DNA from 3 places in the Pseudomonas sp. I2 genome. Region 2 is predicted to be linked to each of the others. Evidence: riboswitches for the same ligand, from Rfam matches in the RefSeq annotation. Region 2 holds a riboswitch; each other region holds the start of a gene.
What was found. A riboswitch is a leader RNA that binds a small molecule or an ion and turns the genes downstream of it on or off. The one in region 2 is predicted to bind cobalamin.
Positions count from the first base shown of each region.

Region 1: linked by a shared signal. The riboswitch ahead of WCE05_RS25405 (TonB-dependent receptor) and the one ahead of cobO (cob(I)yrinic acid a,c-diamide adenosyltransferase) in region 2 are both predicted to bind cobalamin.
Region 3: linked by a shared signal. The riboswitch ahead of cobW (cobalamin biosynthesis protein CobW) and the one ahead of cobO (cob(I)yrinic acid a,c-diamide adenosyltransferase) in region 2 are both predicted to bind cobalamin.

Region 1 covers NZ_JBCGFQ010000093.1:16-6,181, reverse strand. The annotation lists partial or broken gene WCE05_RS25435 (TetR/AcrR family transcriptional regulator) at 1-91, opposite strand, end outside; gene WCE05_RS25430 (NAD(P)H-dependent oxidoreductase) at 185-787, shown strand; gene thpR (RNA 2',3'-cyclic phosphodiesterase) at 813-1,358, opposite strand; gene lpxO (lipid A hydroxylase LpxO) at 1,538-2,437, shown strand; gene WCE05_RS25415 (carboxymuconolactone decarboxylase family protein) at 2,532-2,876, shown strand; gene WCE05_RS25410 (GNAT family N-acetyltransferase) at 2,955-3,524, shown strand; cobalamin riboswitch at 3,587-3,792, shown strand; gene WCE05_RS25405 (TonB-dependent receptor) at 3,905-6,031, shown strand.
Region 2 covers NZ_JBCGFQ010000004.1:30,729-36,988, reverse strand. The annotation lists gene bluB (5,6-dimethylbenzimidazole synthase) at 1-594, opposite strand, end outside; gene WCE05_RS03245 (cobyrinate a,c-diamide synthase) at 591-1,886, opposite strand; gene cobO (cob(I)yrinic acid a,c-diamide adenosyltransferase) at 1,883-2,494, opposite strand; cobalamin riboswitch at 2,612-2,835, opposite strand; gene WCE05_RS03235 (hypothetical protein) at 2,986-3,564, shown strand; gene WCE05_RS03230 (sorbosone dehydrogenase family protein) at 3,662-4,978, shown strand; gene WCE05_RS03225 (C40 family peptidase) at 5,128-5,664, opposite strand; gene WCE05_RS03220 (C40 family peptidase) at 5,805-6,260, opposite strand, start outside.
Region 3 covers NZ_JBCGFQ010000072.1:2,477-8,736, forward strand. The annotation lists gene cobN (cobaltochelatase subunit CobN) at 1-2,625, opposite strand, end outside; gene cobW (cobalamin biosynthesis protein CobW) at 2,629-3,696, opposite strand; cobalamin riboswitch at 3,796-3,994, opposite strand; cobalamin riboswitch at 4,077-4,301, shown strand; gene WCE05_RS24190 (CbtB-domain containing protein) at 4,397-4,582, shown strand; gene WCE05_RS24195 (CbtA family protein) at 4,593-5,282, shown strand; gene WCE05_RS24200 (cobalamin biosynthesis protein) at 5,282-5,692, shown strand; gene cobM (precorrin-4 C(11)-methyltransferase) at 5,725-6,260, shown strand, end outside.

The sequences.
Region 1 (6,166 bases), on a different contig from region 2:
GGATCAGTTGCCAGGCCACGTCGAGCAATTGGCGGCGCCTCGCCTCACGGGACAGGCGTTTGCGCGGCAGCGGTTTGTCATCGCTTGACATCGATTACCTACCAAAAGTAACTTACCAACAGTAACTTACTACGAGTATATAACGCCGCCCCCACTCACGCACCCTTTCATCTGGAGAACCGCCATGCATGCCCTGATCGTCATCGGCCACCACGACCCAGAATCATTGACCCATGCCCTCGCCCAACGCATCGCCGACGGCCTGGCCAGCGCCGGCCACACGGCCGAAATCGCCGACTTGGCCCGAGAAGGCTTCGACCCCCGCTTCGGCCTGGCCGACCATGCCGTGCATCGTCGCCTGGCCCCACCACCGGCGGATGTGCTCGCCGAGCAGGCGCGCATCGAGCGCGCCGATGCGCTGGTGCTGGTGTACCCGGTCTACTGGTGGTCGCTGCCAGCGCTGCTCAAGGGCTGGGTCGAGCGTGTGTTCAGCAATGGCTGGGCCTTCGACTACCAGGTCAACGGCCCGACCATCAAGAAACTCCAGGGCCTTACCGTGCACCTGGTCGGCGTCGCAGGTGCCGATGCCGGTACCTTCGAGCGGCATGGCTACGGCGAGGCGATGCGCGTGCAAATCGAACACGGCATCTTCGACTACTGCGGTGCTCAGGTACTGAGTTCGAACGTGCTCACCGACAGCGAGGGCCAGGATCCCAAGGGCCACCTGCGCACCGCCTGGCAACTGGGCCAGCAGTTGTTCGAGCCGGCCCGCAGCCAAACAGCATAGGAACCCGACCTTGCTTGCCCATGCCTTAGCCCGTCAGCGACCATTCGGCCAACGGCCAGTAGCGACCCTTGCGTGACTCGTAGAGGGTGAAGTGCCGGACGGCGAGGAAGAACGCCGGTGCCGCCGCGGCTTCCGGCGGCTGGCCACGGAAGTCCCTCGACAGCGTCAGGTGTGGCCGGTACTCGCGGACCTGCTCGGCAATGCCCAGCGGCAGCGCCGCCTGTTGCAGGGCATAGACCAGTTGCCGCAGCGCCGGTGGCGTCTCCCCAGGTTCGAGCACCAGCACACCGGCGCGCTGCCACACCTGCAAGCGGTCGAGCAGCAGGCGCAAAGGCGCGTCCGGGCGCGTGAGATTGTCGACCGCAGCGCACAGGGCCGGCAACCGCGCGGCATCCACATCGCCCAGAAACAGCAGGGTCAGGTGGAAGTTCTCGGCCGGTACGGGCCTTCCACTGCGCAGCCCCAGGCTGCGCCGCCACTGGGCGATGGCACGGCGCTGGGCATCGCTGACCGGCAAGGCGAAGAACAGGCGCTTGAAGGGCGCACCGCTGGGGCGTGAATCCTGGGCCATGCATGCTCCTCGATCTGTGGGGCGCCAGCCCCGAGTGTACGCTCACCTCGATACCTGGCAGATGAACCAGGATGAAACGTTTGCGCCTTCCACTTAAGACGGGTGCACAGGCCTGGCACGATTGTTTATGCTGGCGGGCTCAAGCCATGGCGCATGGCCATTTCGACAAGTATCCGTTCATGAAAATCGCACTCGTCCTGATCTTCGCACTCTCGATCGCCTATGTTCACTTGCGCGGTCGGGTTCGCCACAAGCTGACCCGCCAACTGGGCGATCACTCCAGCTTCCTGGCTCCGGTCAACAGCTTCCTGTACCTGTTCTCCCAGCACCCGGCCAAGCCCTACCTGCCGGTCGAGTCCTTCCCCGAACTGCAGCCGCTCAAGGACCACTGGCGGGAAATCCGCGAGGAGGCCCAGCAACTGCTGCACGTGGGCGAGATCAAGAAATCCGACAACTACGACGACGTCGGATTCAATTCGTTCTTCAAGACCGGCTGGAAGCGTTTCTACCTGAAGTGGTATGGCGAGAGCCACCCCTCGGCGATGAAGCTGTGCCCACGCACCACCGAGTTGCTGCAGGGTATCGGCTCGGTCAAGGCGGCCATGTTCGCCACCCTGCCGCCAGGCGCCAAGCTGGTGCGCCACCGTGACCCCTATGCCGGCTCCTACCGCTACCACCTGGGCCTGGACACGCCCAACGACGACGGCTGCTACATCGATGTCGATGGCCAGAAGTACGCCTGGCGCGACGGCGAGGCAGTGGTGTTCGACGAGACCTACATCCACTACGCCGCCAACACCACCGAGCACAACCGCATCATCCTGTTCTGCGACGTCGAGCGCCCGCTCAAGTACCGCTGGGCGACCGCCTTCAACCGCTGGTTCAGCCGCAACGTCATGGCCGCCGCGGCGGCCCCCAACGACGCCAACGACAAGACCGGCGGCATCAATCGCCTGTTCACCCGCATCTACCGCATCCGCGAGCGCGGCAAGGCCCTGAAGAAGCGCAACCGCACCCGCTACTACCTGGAAAAGTGGGCGGTGGTCGCGGCGCTGGTGCTGGTGTTCATCTACATCTGAAGCGAAGACGCTGCCCTGGCCATCACAGCCCCTCCAGAGCCTCGTTCTTCGACTAGCCTGAAAGCTCCTGTCACCACCGAACAAGGTGAAAACCATGAGCATGATGGACTGGGACGCCTACCGTAGGCAGTTGATGGCCGGCATCGGCGATCTCAAGCAGTTGTCCCCCGATACCGTGGCCGGCTACATGACTGCCAGCGGTGCCGGGGCCAAGACCAACCACCTGGATGCCAAGACCCGCGAGCTGATCTCCCTGGCCGTGGCGGTGACTACCCGCTGCGACGGCTGCATCGCCGTGCACTCCCAGCAGGCCGTCAGGCACGGCGCCACCCGTGAGGAAATCGCCGAGGCGCTGGGCGTGGCGGTGGCGATGAACGCCGGTGCCGCGCTGGTCTACTCGGCCCGCGCCCTGGATGCGGTCGGCAAGGCGAGCGACTGAACGCCTCCGGCGCCGCAGCCCTTGCGCGGCGGCGCCGGGCAACCCAGACTTGGCGGCCAAGCCCGTGCAGGAGCCGCCATGATCCACATCCGTCCCATGACCCCGGAAGACTTCGAACGCTTCTGGCCCACCTTCCAGGCCATCGTCCAGGCCCGCGAAACCTATGCCTTCGACCCCGGGCTCAGCGTCGAGCAGGCCCGCCAGCTCTGGCTGGAGCTGCCCCTGCGAACCCTGGTGGCCGAGGCGCATGGCGAGTTGCTCGGCTCGTACTACCTCAAGGCCAACGCCGCCGGCCCCGGCGCCCACGTGGGCAATTGCGGCTACATGGTCGCGCCGGCCGCCCGCGGCCGTGGCGTGGCGCGGCTGATGTGCGAGCACTCGCAAAAGCTGGCACGCCAGGAGGGCTTCCTGGCCCTGCAGTTCAACTCGGTGGTGGCGACCAACGAGGTGGCCGTGGCGCTGTGGCACAAGCTCGGCTTCGAGACCGTCGGCCGCCTGCCCAAGGCCTACCGGCACGCTCGCCTGGGGCTGGTGGACTGCCTGGTGATGTACAAGTGGCTGGCGGACGAGCCGGTGGTGGAGAAGCCCGCCCTGCTGATCGGGCGCAAGAACATCGAGGCCAGAGTATCGCGTCGGCGCGGACGCTGATCGCCCTCCTGGACCAGCGCAAGCTGCATCCGAACGATTGACTCCCCACCCGTTCGGTGGTCAGATGCGCGCCAGTTTCAGGTGTCCTGCGCCGCCGCGCGCAGGGTGAAACGGGAAGCCGGTGCGTCGTTGCCACGACAAGTCCGGCGCTGCCCCCGCAACGGTAGGCGAGCGAACCCTTCGACATACCACTGTGCGCATGCATGGGAAGGTGAACGGTTCATGATCCTCGCAAGCCCGGAGACCGGCCTGGAGCTTTTCGTTGGCAACCCGCGGTGGGCGGGCGCAGGCCGGTTTTCGCGTGCGCGCCTGCGTACGTGCTTGGTCGTCTATGCGTTGTTTCCACCGGGATCCATTCATTCCTGCGACAGTGGAACGACATGTCCCGTATCTCCAAGCTTCATACCCTGGCGGCCTGCCTGGCCGTTTCCCTTCCGACCCTGGCCGATGAACACGACGGGCCAGTACTGGCCCTGCCCTCCACGGCCATCACCGATACCCGCGACGAACAGGTCGTCGACCTGGCCACGCCGACCCGAGCCGGTTCGCGCCTGAACCTGAGCGCCCTGGAGACCCCGGCCAGCACCAGCAGCATCAGCGCCGGGCAGATCCAGCAGCGTAACAACCTCACCGTGCAAGACGCGGTGACCCGCTCGCCAGGCATCACCTCGGTCGGCACCCCAGGCAACGGCGGCACCGCCCTCTCCGCCCGCGGCTTCACCGGCCACAGCTCGGTGATGACGCTGTTCGACGGCTCGCGCCTGTACACCGGCGCCGGTACCCAGAGCTTCCCGGTCGATCCGTGGATGGTCGAGCGCATCGACGTGATCCGTGGCCCAGCCTCGGTGCTCTATGGCGAAGGCGCCACGGGCGCGGTGATCAACGTCATCCCGAAAAAACCCTTCGCCGGCGAAATCCGCAACCACCTGCGCCTGGGCTACGGCTCCTGGGACCGCCAACAGCTCGGCCTGGACAGCGGTGGCAGCCTGAGCGAGCGCCTGAGCTACCGGGTCACCCTGAACAAGCAGGAAGGCAATGGCTGGGTCGATCGCGGCGACTCGCGCAACCTGGCCCTCAGCGCCGCCCTGCGCTTCGACGCCAGCGACGACCTGAGCTTCACCCTCGCCCACGAGCGCGGCGATGCCGAGCCGATGAACTACTTCGGCACCCCGCTGATCGACGGCCACTACCGCGACAGCCTGCGCAAGAAGAACTACAACATTCGCGACGACGTCCAGCGCTACCACGACGAGTGGACCCGCCTCGACACCGACTGGACGATCAACGACCACCTCAGCGCCAGCAACCAGCTGTACTACATCAAGAGCCGCCGGCACTGGCGCAACGCCGAGGACTACACCTGGGATGCCGACCGCGGCCAGCTCGAACGCGGCAGCTACCTGCAGATCAAGCACGACCAGGAGCAGATCGGCGACCGCCAGAGCTTCACCTTCGACCACAGCCTGTTCGGCCTGGCCAGCAAGACCGTGGTGGGTGCCGAGTACAACAGGATCCGTTTCAACGTCGACAACAACTCGCCGTACGAAGACGTGGGCGGCGACTACATCGACCCCTGGCAGCCGGCACCGGGCGAGTTCCACAGCCGATCGGCGCTGCGCCCACAGACCCTGTCCACCACCCGTACCTTCGCGCTGTTCGCCGAGAACCGCACCCAGCTCACCGATCGCCTGTCGCTGGTCACCGGTGTACGCCGTGACCAGAACCACATCGATCGGGACAACCTGGTCAGCGACACCCGCAGCGACCGCAGCCTGCAGGGCGGCAACTGGCGCGCGGGCCTGCTCTTCGCGGTGACCGACGAGCTGTCGCTGTACGGCCAGTACTCCACCAGCGAGGACGGGGTCAACAACCTCATCAGCCTCAACCCGACGCAGATGAACTATGACCTGACCGAGTCGAAGCAGACCGAACTGGGCCTCAAGCAGCGCTTCTGGGACGGCCGTGGCGAGTGGACTCTGGCGGCCTACCACATCGTCAAGAAGAAGCTGCTGGTGGACGACCCGGTCACCCACGAGAAGCAGCAAGCCGGCCAACAGACCTCCGACGGCCTGGAGGCGACCCTGGAGCTGGCCCTGGCTAACCAGTGGCAGGTATCGGCCAACGCCGCCGTGGTACGCGCCAAGTACGATGACTTCGATGAAAGGGTCGGCGGCGTTCCCCAGGACCGCGCCGGCAACCGCCCGGCCAACGTGCCGCGCCGCACCGCCAACCTGTGGCTGAGCAAGGGTTTCGGCCAGACCGTGGATGCCGGCATCGGCCTGCGCTACGTCGACGAGCGCTACGCCAACACCGCCAACAGCCAGAGCGTCCCCGGCTACACCGTGGTCGATGCCAACCTCGGCTGGCAGGTGCTGCCGGACGTGCGCCTGGGGCTGCAGTTGAACAACCTGTTCAACCGTGACTATGTGGTGGCCGCCCACAGTGGTGAGCAATGGCTGCTCGGCGCGCCACGGTCGTACTTCGCGACAGTCGACTACAGCTTCTGACCTGAGCGGCTTTCTCCAATTGAGCGGTACTGGGGCTGCTTTGCAGCCCATCGCACAGCCCCCCACCTGAAAAAGCGCTATCGAACCTCAACAAATAATTATAAGATAACATTTCATCTCGCAATCCCTCTTGCC
Region 2 (6,260 bases):
GGCCCAGTTCTCCAGCACCAGCATCGGCCCGGCATAGAACTGCGCCACAGGCCCCAGGCACAGCACCGCCACCGGCTTGGCGCCAGCGGGCATGCCCAGCAGTTGGGCCAGGGCCTGCGGTTCGAACAGCGACACCCAGCCCATGCCCAGGCCCTCGGCGCGCGCCGCCAGCCAGAGGTTCTGGATCGCGCAGGCCAGGGAGGCCAGGTCCATTTCCGGCAGGGTGCGGCGGCCGAAGATGTGCGCCTCGCGGTTGTCCATCAGCGCCGCCACCAGCACTTCGGCGCAGTCGTGGATGCCTTCGACCTTGAGTTTCATGAAAGCGTCGGAGCGCTCGCCCAAGGCTTCGGCGGTGCGCACGCGCTCCTGCTCCACCAGCGCCTGGATCTGCCTACGCAGCTCGCGTCGGCTGATGCGAATGAAGCGCCAGGGCTGCATCAGGCCGACGCTCGGCGCCTGGTGCGCGGCGGCCAGCAGGCGGGCCAGCAGCGCTGGCGCTACCTCACCACCGATGAAATGGCGCATGTCGCGGCGCTCGCCGATGGCCCGGTAGACCGCGGCGCGCTCGGCGTCGCTGAAGGCGTGTTCGCTCATGGCCGCAGCAGCGCCGCCGCCGCGTCAGGGTTGGAGGGGAAATAGAAGTGGATGTACGACGCCGTCAGTCGTCCCTGGCGATAGACCGCCTCGTTGCCACGACCGCCGTTGGGGCTTTGGCCGCGGGCGATCGGTTCGAGCGGGGTGCTGGTCAGGGAGTGATGATAAGTATGCCCGCGCAGGGTCCCTTCCGGAAGTTCCACAGCCTGCAGCGCCAGGGCCGCCAGGCGCTTTTGCATCACCGCTTCGCCCGGCAGCAGGCCGAGCAGCGTGGCGCGCTCACCGGCCACGTCGGTCAAGGCCTCGAGCAGGTAGAGCATGCCACCGCACTCGGCCAGCAGCGGCTTGCCCTGGGCGTGATGGGCGCGGATCGCTTCGAGCAGAGGGGCATTGGCCGCCAGGGCCTGGTGATGCAGCTCAGGGTAGCCCCCTGGCAGGTAAAGGCTGTCTACCGTGGGCAGTTCCCGGTCGTGCAAGGGCGAGAAGAAGCGCAGTTCGGCGCCCAGCTCGCGCAACAGATCGAGGTTGGCGCCATAGGTGAAGGCGAAGGCTTCGTCACGGGCCACGCCGATGCGCACACCGGCCAGCGACGGCCTGGGGGCGATAGGGTCGGGTTCGGCAAAGGCCACCGCTGGCGGCAGCGTGGCGTCGCAACTGGCGCCCAGGGCCTCGGCCGCGGCGTCCAGGCGCAGGTCCAGGTCGTTCAGCTCGTTGGCCTGGACCAGCCCCAGGTGGCGGCTGGGCAGCTCGATGCCACGCTCGCGGGAGAGCCCGCCGTACCAGCGCAGGCCCTCGGTCAGGCTGCCCTCGAGCAGTTGCGCATGGCGCAGGCTGCCGACGCGGTTGGCCAGCACCCCGGCGAACGGCAGGTCCGGCTGGTAGCGTGCCAGGCCCAAGGCCAGGGCGCCGAAGGTCTGGGCCATGGCTGTGCCATCGATCACCGCCAGCACGGGTACACCGAAGTGACGCGCCAGGTCGGCGCTCGACGGTGTGCCGTCGAACAGCCCCATGACCCCCTCGATAAGAATCAGGTCGGCCGTGCCCGCCGCTTCCCAGAGCAGGCGGCGGCTTTCCTGCGCGCCGATCATCCACAGGTCGAGCTGGTACACCGGTGCACCGCTGGCCCGTTCGAGGATCATCGGGTCGAGAAAATCCGGCCCGCACTTGAACACCCTCACCTTGCGCCCGAGGTTGCGGTGCAGGCGCGCCAGGGCGGCGGTGACCGTGGTCTTGCCCTGGCCGGACGCCGGTGCTGCGATCAGCACCGCCGGACAATGCCGGGGTCGGCTCATAGTTCCACGCCCTTCTGCGCGCGGATGCCGGCCTGGAAGGCGTGCTTGACCATGCCCATCTCGGTGACGGTATCGGCCAGCTCGATCATCTGCGGCTTGGCGGCACGGCCCGTGACGATGACGTGCTGCATCGGCGGACGGGCCTGGATGTCCGAGAGCACCTGGTCGAGGTCGAGGTAGCCGTGCTTGAGGGCGATGTTCAGCTCGTCGAGCACCACGAACTGCACGCCCGGGTCCTGCAGCAGTTGGCGCGAAACCGCCCAGGCCGCCTCGGCGGCGGCGATGTCGCGCTGGCGATCCTGAGTCTCCCAGGTGAAGCCCTCGCCCATCACGTGGTAGCGCACCTGCTCGGGGAAGCGCCGGAAGAACAGCTCTTCGCCGGTGCTGTTGCGGCCCTTGATGAACTGCACGACGCCGCATTGCAGGCCGTGGCCCAGGGCCCGGGCAAGCATGCCGAAGGCCGAGCTGCTCTTGCCCTTGCCGTTGCCGGTGAGCACCAGCAGCAAGCCGCATTCGTTGGGCGCGTTGGCGATGCGTTCGTCGATGATCGCCTTCTTGCGCTGCATGCGCGCCAGGTGGCGTTCGTCGCGTTCGGAGGATTCGCTCATCAGGGTTCTCCGCAGGCTGTCGGCACGGATGGGCGACGACAGGTCGATAGGCGGGCAGACGGAGAACGCGCAGGGGCCATGGCGGACGCCACGGTGCACCGCGCATCACCCTCCGTGATGCCGTTGGCAGTGACAGGCCGGTCTCCGGGCTCGTGAGCAGGGCCTGGGCCCATGGGCCGCGCGCCTTCCCGGATGCCTGCATCCAGTGGCCCTGCGCGGTCCTCGACTCACCTACCGTTGCGGGGGCAGCGCCGGAATCGCGCCTTGCTGGCGCCCACCGGCTTCCCAGTTTCACCCTGCCCAGCCTCGGCTGGCAGAGCACCTGAAACACGCCGCGAAGGTTAGAGGGTTGCACCCGGAGCGTCAATGAAACGAGGCCGATCTGGCCTGGATCAATGGCCGATCCGGCCGCTTGTAACAAACTGAAAGCAGTGATATCACATAGCCATCAATTTTCGCTGAACGCGATCACAACGACAGGAGAGCGCAGCATGCAAGGCCTGATCATCAATAACCCGCGCCTGGAGTTCCTGCGCCCGGCGCTGGAGCGCTGGCCGGAATGCATCGACCGCTTCAACCAGGTCCATGGCGACAACGAAGCCCCGTACTGGCATGGCGCCGCGGCCAACACCGGCCTGCTCGCGGCCGCGGCCTGGCAGGCCGAACTGGTGGCGCTGGAACAGTCCATGAGCAAGAAGCAACGTGACGAGGGCGAGCGCGAGGGCCGCTGCGACCTGTCCATCAGCACCTCGGAAGACAGCGTCCACCTGCGCGCCAGCCAGCGCTGGCCGCGCATCGCCCGCCTGGACCTGAGCACGGCTGTGCAGGAAACCGCCGCCCTCGCCCGGCAGATCGCCTATCCCAGCCAACTCAAGGTCGGCGCCCTGTTCGTCAGCCCGTGGAAAGCCGGCCAGCATGCCAGCCCCGAGGAGTTGCAGGACCTGGTCGACGACCTGCAGAAGCACAGCGCTTGCGCCATCGCCTGGTATTTTCCCTACGCCTATCGCAAGTTGCACAATGAAGCGGCGCAGTACTTTCCCGGCGTGGCGCTGCTGCTCAAGCAGGCCTGAGCGGGGCCCAGCTAGCCGAATGCGCCCTACCGACAAGTTGAACCTCGACGGTGGCCCGTCGCTCTGATTCCACATGAGCCCCCACGAGGACCCGAGCATGGACAGGATGCATATCGCGCTACTGCTGGCCCTGGCCGTCAGCCTCGGCGGCTGCGGAGAATCCGCGCGCCTGGACGTCAGCGACGGATCGGGACCGTCCCCGCAACTGCCCGAGCCGAACAAGACCTTGATCCCGACCGTCAACATCGCCCCGGCGATCGGCTGGCCGGAGGGCGCCAAGCCCACGTCGGCGACCGGCACCCAGGTGGTGGCCTTCGCCGAGCACCTCGATCATCCCCGCTGGCTCTACGTGCTGCCCAACGGCGACGTGCTGGTGGCCGAGACCAACGCCCCGGCCAAGCCCGACGACGGCAAGGGAATCCGTGGCTGGGTCATGGGCCAGGTGATGAAACGGGCCGGCGCCGGCGTACCCAGCGCCAACCGCATCACCCTGCTGCGCGACGCTGACCGTGATGGCGTCGCGGAAATTCGCACCACCTTCATCGAAGGGCTCAACTCACCCTTCGGCATGGCCCTGGTGGGCAAGGACTTCTACGTGGCCGATACCGACCGCCTGTTGCGCTTCCACTACGAGCCGGGGGCCATGCAGATTCGCGCTGAAGGCAAGAAAGTGGTCGACCTGCCCGGCGGCCGGCTCAACCACCACTGGACCAAGAACGTGATCGCCAGCCCCGATGGCAAGAAGCTCTATGTCACGGTGGGCTCCAACAGCAATGTCGGCGAAAACGGCCTGGACCAGGAAGAAGGCCGTGCGGCGATCTGGGAGGTGGACCCGGCCAGCGGCCAGCACCGGATCTTCGCCTCCGGCCTGCGCAACCCCAACGGCCTGGCCTGGGAACCACACAGCGGTGCGTTGTGGACAGCGGTCAACGAGCGCGACGAGATCGGTAGCGACCTGGTGCCGGACTACATCACCTCAGTCAAGGACGGGGGCTTCTATGGCTGGCCGTTCAGTTACTACGGCCAGCATGTGGACCGGCGGGTCGAGCCGCAGGATCGGCAAAAGGTCGCCCAGGCCATCGTGCCGGACTACGCGGTGGGGCCGCATACCGCATCCCTCGGGCTGACCTTCGCCCAGCCGGGTGTGCTGCCGGCGCCGTTCGAGCAGGGGGCGTTCGTGGGCCAGCATGGGTCGTGGAACCGCAAGCCGCACAGTGGCTACAAGGTGATCTTCGTGCCGTTCAGCACCGAGGGGAAACCCGCCGGGAAGCCGATCGACCTGTTGACGGGGTTTCTCGATGGCAAGGGCAAGGCCATGGGGCGGCCGGTGGGCGTGGTCAATGACCAGCGGGGCGGGTTGCTGGTGGCCGATGATGTCGGGAACGTGATCTGGCGGGTGAGCAAGGAGCAGTGAGGGGCTTGGGCTGGCCTGTGCCGGCCCATTCACGGCGGTTCGTGCCCCGACAAGCCCGCCCTCACAGGTTCACCACTGATCTTGAGGCAACGGTGAACCTGTGGGGCTGCAAGGTAGCCCCGATGCCGTTTCGCAGGCGGGCATCGGACTCAGGGATTGCGCGCCAGGTGCCCCGGCGGCAGCACCCGCTTGGCCTGCAGGTAGGCCCGGGCCCAGTAGCTGTTGGACAGGTAATCCAAGCGCACTGTCCCGCCCGTGGAAGGTGCATGCACGAACCGCCCCTCCCCTACGTAGATCCCCGCATGGCTGACCTGCGACCCACCGTTGGTGGCGAAGAACACCAGGTCCCCGGACTGCAGCGAACCGATATCCACGTTCGGCGCCCGCATGACGATCATCTCGCGGGTCGAGCGCGGCAGGCTGATCCCCGCCGCATCCCGGTACACGTAGCCGATCAGCCCACTGCAGTCGAACCCGGCGTCCGGCGTGTTGCCGCCCCAGCGATAGGGCGTGCCCACCAGGCCGATAGCCCGGAACAGCACGTCGTCGGCCACCGGCGAGGACGCCGCCTGCGCGTTGAAGGTAACGGGGGCCTTGGCCACCGGCGCAGGTGCCGGGGCTCGGCTGGAACAGGCGGCGAGCAGTGCCGCCAGGGAAAGGAGTGCGAAGCGCGCCATCATCGCCATGGCCAGAACTTCCTGTCGAGACCGTTCGGCCGTAGCCGAAGTCAAAAGAGTTGAGAATTCAGATTAGACGCTTTTCGTAAATGCGCACGGCGGCGAGCTTTTTCAGCATCGCCGCCGTGGCAGGGTACAGCATTTTGATATCAGTTGCGCGAGATCGTGGTCGGCGCCATGGCCAAGGCGCGCTTGGCCTCGAGGAAGGTCTTGCTCCAGTAGCGGTCACCGAGGTTGTCGATGCGCACGCCACCGCTGCGGCGGCTGCTGGAGTGGATGAACTGGTTGTCACCCAGGTAGATGCCGGCATGGCTGACCCGGCCACGACCATTGGTGCTGAAGAACAGCAGGTCGCCAGGCTTGAGCTTGTTGCGGGCAACCTTGGGGGCATCGACGTTGATCATCTCGCGGGTCGAGCGCGGCAGGTTGAGGCCGGCCTCCTCGCGGAACAGATAGCCGATGAAACCGCTGCAATCGAAGCCGGACTTCTCCGAAGTACCGCCGAAGCGATAACGGGTGCCGATCAGCGACATGCCACGCTCCAGGATGCTGTCGGCCAGGGCCGGCAGTTCGTAGGGCTTGCCGTTGCTGGAAAAAGTGTCCAG
Region 3 (6,260 bases), on a different contig from region 2:
GCGCCAAGCAGTGGTGGTGGGCAGGTTGCGCACGTCCACGGTATAGAAGTTGCGCCCGGTGGGCAGTACGTCCAGGCGCCCCCGGCTCGGTGCCCCACTGGGGCCGGCCGGGACGAAACGCCCGGCCAGGGCGGCGAGCAGGCCATCGAGCTCAGCCGCACCGCAGCCATCGAGGTTCGGCGCCACCGACTCGACCAGCGTCTGCAGCACACTGCGCACCGGCTGCCAGGGGGCCTCGTCGGGCAGTTGCAGGCAGCCGTCCAGCCCTTGCTCGATCAGCGCCAGGGCCAGCAGTTCGAGGCGTTCGCGGGTATCGCCGCAGGTCCGCCAGGGGGGTGGGGCCAGCGCCTCCAGTATGGCCGGGCGCGGTCCCTGCCAGGGCTGGCCGAGGTCGCAGTCCAGAGGATCGAAGCTCAGCGCCAGGGCCTTGGCCAGGGTACGGATGAGGCTGGCATTGCCGCCCTTGCCGTCACCACGCTCGACACGTACCAGGGCCAGTAGGGTATCGCTGCGCAGCCGCCCTTCGGGCGATTGGCCGAACACATGCAGGCCATCGCGGATCTGCGACTCCTTCAGGTCGCACAGGTAGGTGTCCAGCCGTGGCAGCCAGAGTGCCGCATCGTCCAACTGGCCTTCCAGTTGCAACTCACGGTCGATGTGGTTGGCTTTGAGCAACTCGAGAATGTCGCGCTGCAGCTCCCGGGCACGGCGTGGGTCGAGCAGTTGCGCTTCGTAGTATTCATCGGCCAGGCGCTCCAGGTCGCGCAGCGGGCCGTAGGTCTCGGCACGGGTCAGCGGCGGCATCAGGTGGTCGATGATCACCGCCTGGGTACGCCGCTTGGCCTGGGCGCCCTCGCCTGGGTCGTTGACGATGAACGGGTAGATGTTGGGCAGCGGCCCGAGCAAGGCATCTGGCCAGCACTGGGCCGACAGGCCGACGCCCTTGCCGGGCAGCCACTCCAGGTTGCCGTGCTTGCCGACGTGGATCACCGCGTCGGCGGCGAAACCATTGCGCAGCCAGAAGTGGAACGCCAGGTAGCCATGGGGCGGCACCAGGTCGGGGTCGTGGTACACGGCGCTGGGGTCCACCTGGTAGCCCCGGGCCGGCTGGATGCCGACGAACGTCAGGCCGTAGCGCAGGCCGGCGATCATCATGCGCCCGCTGCGGTACATCGGGTCTTGTTCAGGGGCGCCCCAGCGCGCCAGCACCGCCTGCTGGTTGGCCTCGGGCAGGTCGGCGAAGGCCGCCTGGTAGTCGGCCAGGGCCAGGCTCTGGGCGCAGGGGCGCTGGTCGAGGTGCTCCAGGTCGTTGCTCACGCCGCCCAGCAATTGCTGGATCAGCGCGGTGCCGCTGTCGGGCAGGCCAGCCACCGGGTAGCCCTCGGCCTGCAAGGCGCGGAGGATGTTCAGGGCCGCGCCGGGGGTATCCAGGCCCACGCCGTTGCCGATGCGCCCGTCGCGGGTCGGGTAGTTGGCCAGCACCAGCGCCACGCGCTTCTGCGGGTTGGGCAGGCGCGCCAGTTCCACCCAGCGCCGCGCCAGCTCGGCGACGAAGTCCATGCGCTCAGGGTGGGCCCTGTAGCAGACCACGTCCGACTGGCTGCGCTCGCTGCGCCAGGCCAGGTCCTTGAAGCTGACCGGCCGGGTGATGATGCGCCCGTCCAGCTCCGGCAAGGCGATATGCATGGCCAGGTCACGGGCGCCCAGGCCCTGTTCGCTGGCCTCCCAGCCCGGCTGGTTGTCCTGGGCGCAGATCGCCTGCAACACCGGGACGTCGCGACGCAACGGGCGCAGGTTGGGCTGCTCCGGGCTGGACAGGGCAAAACCGGTGGTGTTGATCACCACGTCGGCGCCGACCTCGTCCAGCCAGGCCTCGACCTGGTCGAGGCAGGCGCGCTCCTTGAGGCTGGCCACAGCGATCGGCAGCGGGTTCAGGCCCATCGCCTGCAAACGTGTGCAGAAGGTATCGATGAAGGCGGTGTTGGCCGCCTGCAGGTGCGAGCGGTAGAACAGCAGCGGCGCCACCGGCTGCTGCGGGTGCCACTGGCCGTACCAGTCCTCGAGCGTGGCGCTGGCCTTGGCGGGGTGATACACCGCCGTGCGCGGCAGCGGCTGCGGTTCGTCCCAGGCATAGGTACGCCCCAGCCACAGGCTGGCCAGGCAGTTGAACAGGTTCAGGGCATTGGCCTTGCCGCCCTGGCGCAGGTAGTGCCAGAGCCGTTCGGCCTGCTCGCCGGTCACCGTGCCCAGGCCGGTCAGCTCAGGGTCGGGGCGGTCATCGCCTGGCACCAGGATCAGCCGTACACCGCGGTTGGCCAGCTCGACCAGTTGCTCGACGCCATAGCGCCAGTAGCCGACCCCGCCGTGCAGCGACACCAGGATCACCTTGGCGTGGCGCAGCACCTGGTCGACGTAGAGGTCGACCGAGGCGTGGTTCTGCACCTGCATGGGGTTGGCCAGGCGCAGGCTGGGGAAGTCGTCTGGCAACTGCTCGGCGGTTTCCGCCAGCAGCGCCAGGTGCGAGTCGCCGCTGCAGAGGATCACCAGCTCAGCGGGCGTCTGGCCGAGGTCGGCGATGCTGTCGTCCGGCACGAAGCCGCCGGGCTGGGTCCGCAGCAGGTGCATGGATCAGGCGCCCAGGGCCTGGCGCAGGCGCGCCTCCAGTTGCACGGCATCCAGGTCCTGGCCGATCAGCACCAGGCGTGTCAGGCGAGGCTCGTTGGCACGCCAGGCGCGGTCGAAGTGTTTGTCGAAACGGGTCCCCACGCCCTGCACCAGCAGACGCATCGGCTTGCCGGGAATGGCCGCGAAGCCCTTGGCGCGCAGGATGCCGAACTCCACCACCAGTTGCGTCAAGGCGTCGAGCAGCAGGCTTTCGTCGGCCTCGGGCAGGTCGATGGAGATCGAGTCGAAGGCGTCATGGTCATGATCGTCGTGATCTTCGCCAGCGTGATGGGCATCGTGGTGGGTGCGCCGGCCATCGATGTGCGCCTCGGCCTCGGCGCCCACGCCAAGCAGCACCTCCAGCGGCAGGCGCCCGCTGCTGGCCTCGATCACCTTGACCGCCGGCGGCAGTTCCTCGGCCACCTCGGCGCGGACCTTGGCCAGGCCTTCGGCATCGATCAGATCGGCCTTGTTCAGGACCACCAGGTCGGCGCTGGCCAACTGGTCGGCGAACAGCTCGTGCAGCGGCGACTCGTGGTCCAGGTTGGGGTCGAGCTTGCGCTGGGCGTCCACTTGCTCTGGGTAGGCAGCGAAGGTACCCGCCGCCACCGCCGGGCTGTCGACCACGGTGATCACCGCATCGACCGTGCAGGCATTGCGGATTTCCGGCCACTGGAAGGCCTGCACCAGCGGCTTGGGCAGGGCCAGGCCGCTGGTTTCGATGAGGATGTGGTCCAGGTCGCCACGGCGTGCCACCAGTTCGCGCATCACCGGGAAGAACTCTTCCTGCACGGTGCAGCACAGGCAGCCGTTGGCCAGTTCGTAGACGCGGCCGCTGGCCTCTTCCTCGGTGCAGCCGATGCTGCACTGCTTGAGGATCTCGCCGTCGATGCCCAGCTCGCCGAACTCGTTGACGATGACCGCGATGCGGCGGCCCTGGGCGTTGTCGAGCATGTGCCGGAGCAAGGTGGTCTTGCCCGAGCCGAGGAAGCCAGTGACGATGGTGACGGGGAGCTTGGCCAGTGTTTTCATGTCGCGATGCCCTTGGCAGGATGGCGCGGGCATGCAGGACGAAAGCCTCGTGCCACCACGGCCGGGCCCGTTCGCCACCGGATCACCCCGCCCGGTTGAAAGTCGAAAGCGTTTCGAGGCAGGTCTCCTGGCTTGCACCGTACCGGCCCCGGGCCGGTTGGATGACGCCTTCCCGCGCTGGCGCAGTGGCTGTGTCGATCCTGTTCAGTGCTTACAGTTGCGGGGGCAGCCGCGGCTTGGACCGCGTTCCCATCTTAGCTCCGGCGGCGGCCGGAGAACCTCGAAGCGGCAAGGCTACGCAGTGGTTGGCAGGCGGTCAACCTTGGCAGCCCTAAAGCCTTGCCTATCCTGCGATTGACGGGGAAACCGCCCCATGATTTGCTAATGCACTGCGTTCAGGTGCCCCTTCGGGGGTGAAACGGGAAACCGGTGCGTCCCAGGCCCCCAAGGGGTCGGACAACGCCGGTGCTGCCCCCGCAACGGTAAGCGAGCGAAGCGTCTTGACCACTGTGCCACGTCGTAGGGCATGGGAAGGTGACGCTCCCCCCCAGGAGCCCTGCTCCTCCTCGCAAGCCCGGAGACCGGCCTGACGTCGAATGATCACCCCGCGGTGGGCGGGCGCTGTCGCATCTCCCTGGGCCCGTTGCGCCCGGGGCTGTCGCGCTTGTCCGCCGCCTATGACAAAGCAGAGGAAAGCGTCATGCCCGTCACCAGCGCCAAACACAGCGTCAGCACCCCCGTCAGCCTCAGCCAACGCATCGTCATCGCCGCCGGCGCCAGCCTGCTGGGCCTGTGCCTGATCTACTTCGCCGGTTTCTCGCACATCGAGGCCGTGCACAACGCCGCCCACGATACCCGCCACAGCGCCGCCTTCCCTTGCCACTGAGTACGCCTGCATGATCAAGCGCATCGCCCGTACCGCCGGCTTCAGCGGCCTGCTCGCCGCCCTGCTGCTGACCTTCTTGCAAAGCCTGTGGGTCAGCCCGCTGATCCTCGAGGCGGAAACCTATGAAAGCGCGGCCCCCGTCGCCGAACACCACGGCCACGGCGATGCCGTCGCCGCCCATGAACACGACGCCGAAGCCTGGGCACCGGAAGACGGCTGGCAGCGCCTGCTCTCCACCACCGGCGGCAACCTGGTGGTCGCGGTCGGTTTCGCCCTGATCCTCGCGGCCCTGTACAGCTTGCGCGAACCGGGCCGCGTGGCCACCGGCGCACTGTGGGGCCTGGCCGGGTTCGCGGTGTTCTGCCTGGCGCCGACCCTGGGGCTGCCGCCAGAGCTGCCGGGTACCGCCGCTGCCGACCTGGGTCAGCGCCAGGGCTGGTGGATCGGCACCGCCGCCGCCACCGCGGCAGGCCTGGCCCTGCTGGTGTTCGCCCATCACTGGCTGTTCAAGGTACTGGGCCTCGCCCTACTGGTCGTGCCGCACCTGATCGGCGCGCCGCAACCGGCGATGCACGAGAGCCTGGCGCCCGAAGCCTTGGAAACCCAGTTCAAGATCGCCTCCTGGGTGACCAACGCCGCCTTCTGGCTCGCCCTGGGCCTGCTCAGCGCCTGGCTGTACCGTCGCACCAGCCAAGCCTGATGCGCCTCGCCCCTCCTGCGCCGGCGTTGTACGCCGGCTTCGGCTGCCGCCAGGGCTGCCCGGCCGACACCCTGCAGGCCCTGCTGCGCGGGGCCCTCGCGGCGCACGGGCTGGCCCCGGCGCTGCTGCGCGGCATCGCCAGCATCGACCTCAAAGCCAACGAACCCGGCTTGCAGGAACTGGCCAGGCGCCTGGCATTGCCCCTCGTGCTGTTCAGCCCCGCGCAACTGCACGCTTTCGAACCCCTGCTCAGCCACCGCTCGGCAACCACCTTCCAGCACAGCGGCTGCTGGGGGGTGGCCGAAAGCGCAGCCCTGGCCCTCGCCAGCCAGGCCCAGGGCCCGGCCGCCCTACGGGTAACGCGCCAGGTCCTCGGCCCGGCTACCCTCGCCCTGGCCAGTGGCGGATAATCGCCTCCCCCGCTCACCCGCAAGGATTCCCCATGACGGTCTACTTCATCGGCGCCGGCCCCGGCGATCCGGAACTGATCACGGTCAAGGGCCAGCGCCTGATCCGCCAGTGCCCGGTGATCATCTATGCCGGCTCCCTGGTGCCGCCGGCGGTGCTCGAAGGGCACCGTGCCGAAACAGTGATCAACAGCGCCGAACTGCACCTGGAGCAGATCATCGCCGCCATTCGCAGTGCCCATGACAAAGGCCAGGACGTGGCCCGGGTGCACAGCGGCGACCCCAGCCTGTATGGCGCCATCGGCGAGCAGATCCGCTACCTGCGCGAGCTGGGCATCGACTACCAGATCGTCCCCGGCGTCACCGCCACGGCGGCCAGCGCCGCCCTGCTCGGCTGCGAGCTGACCCTGCCGGCGGTGGCACAGACGGTGATCCTCACCCGCTACGGCGACAGCTCGCCCATGCCAGCCGGCGAGCAACTGGCCGACCTTGCCCGGCACCGCAGTACCCTGGCCATTCACCTGGGCGTCAAGCACCTGGCACGCATCATCGCCGAGCTGCTGCCGCACTA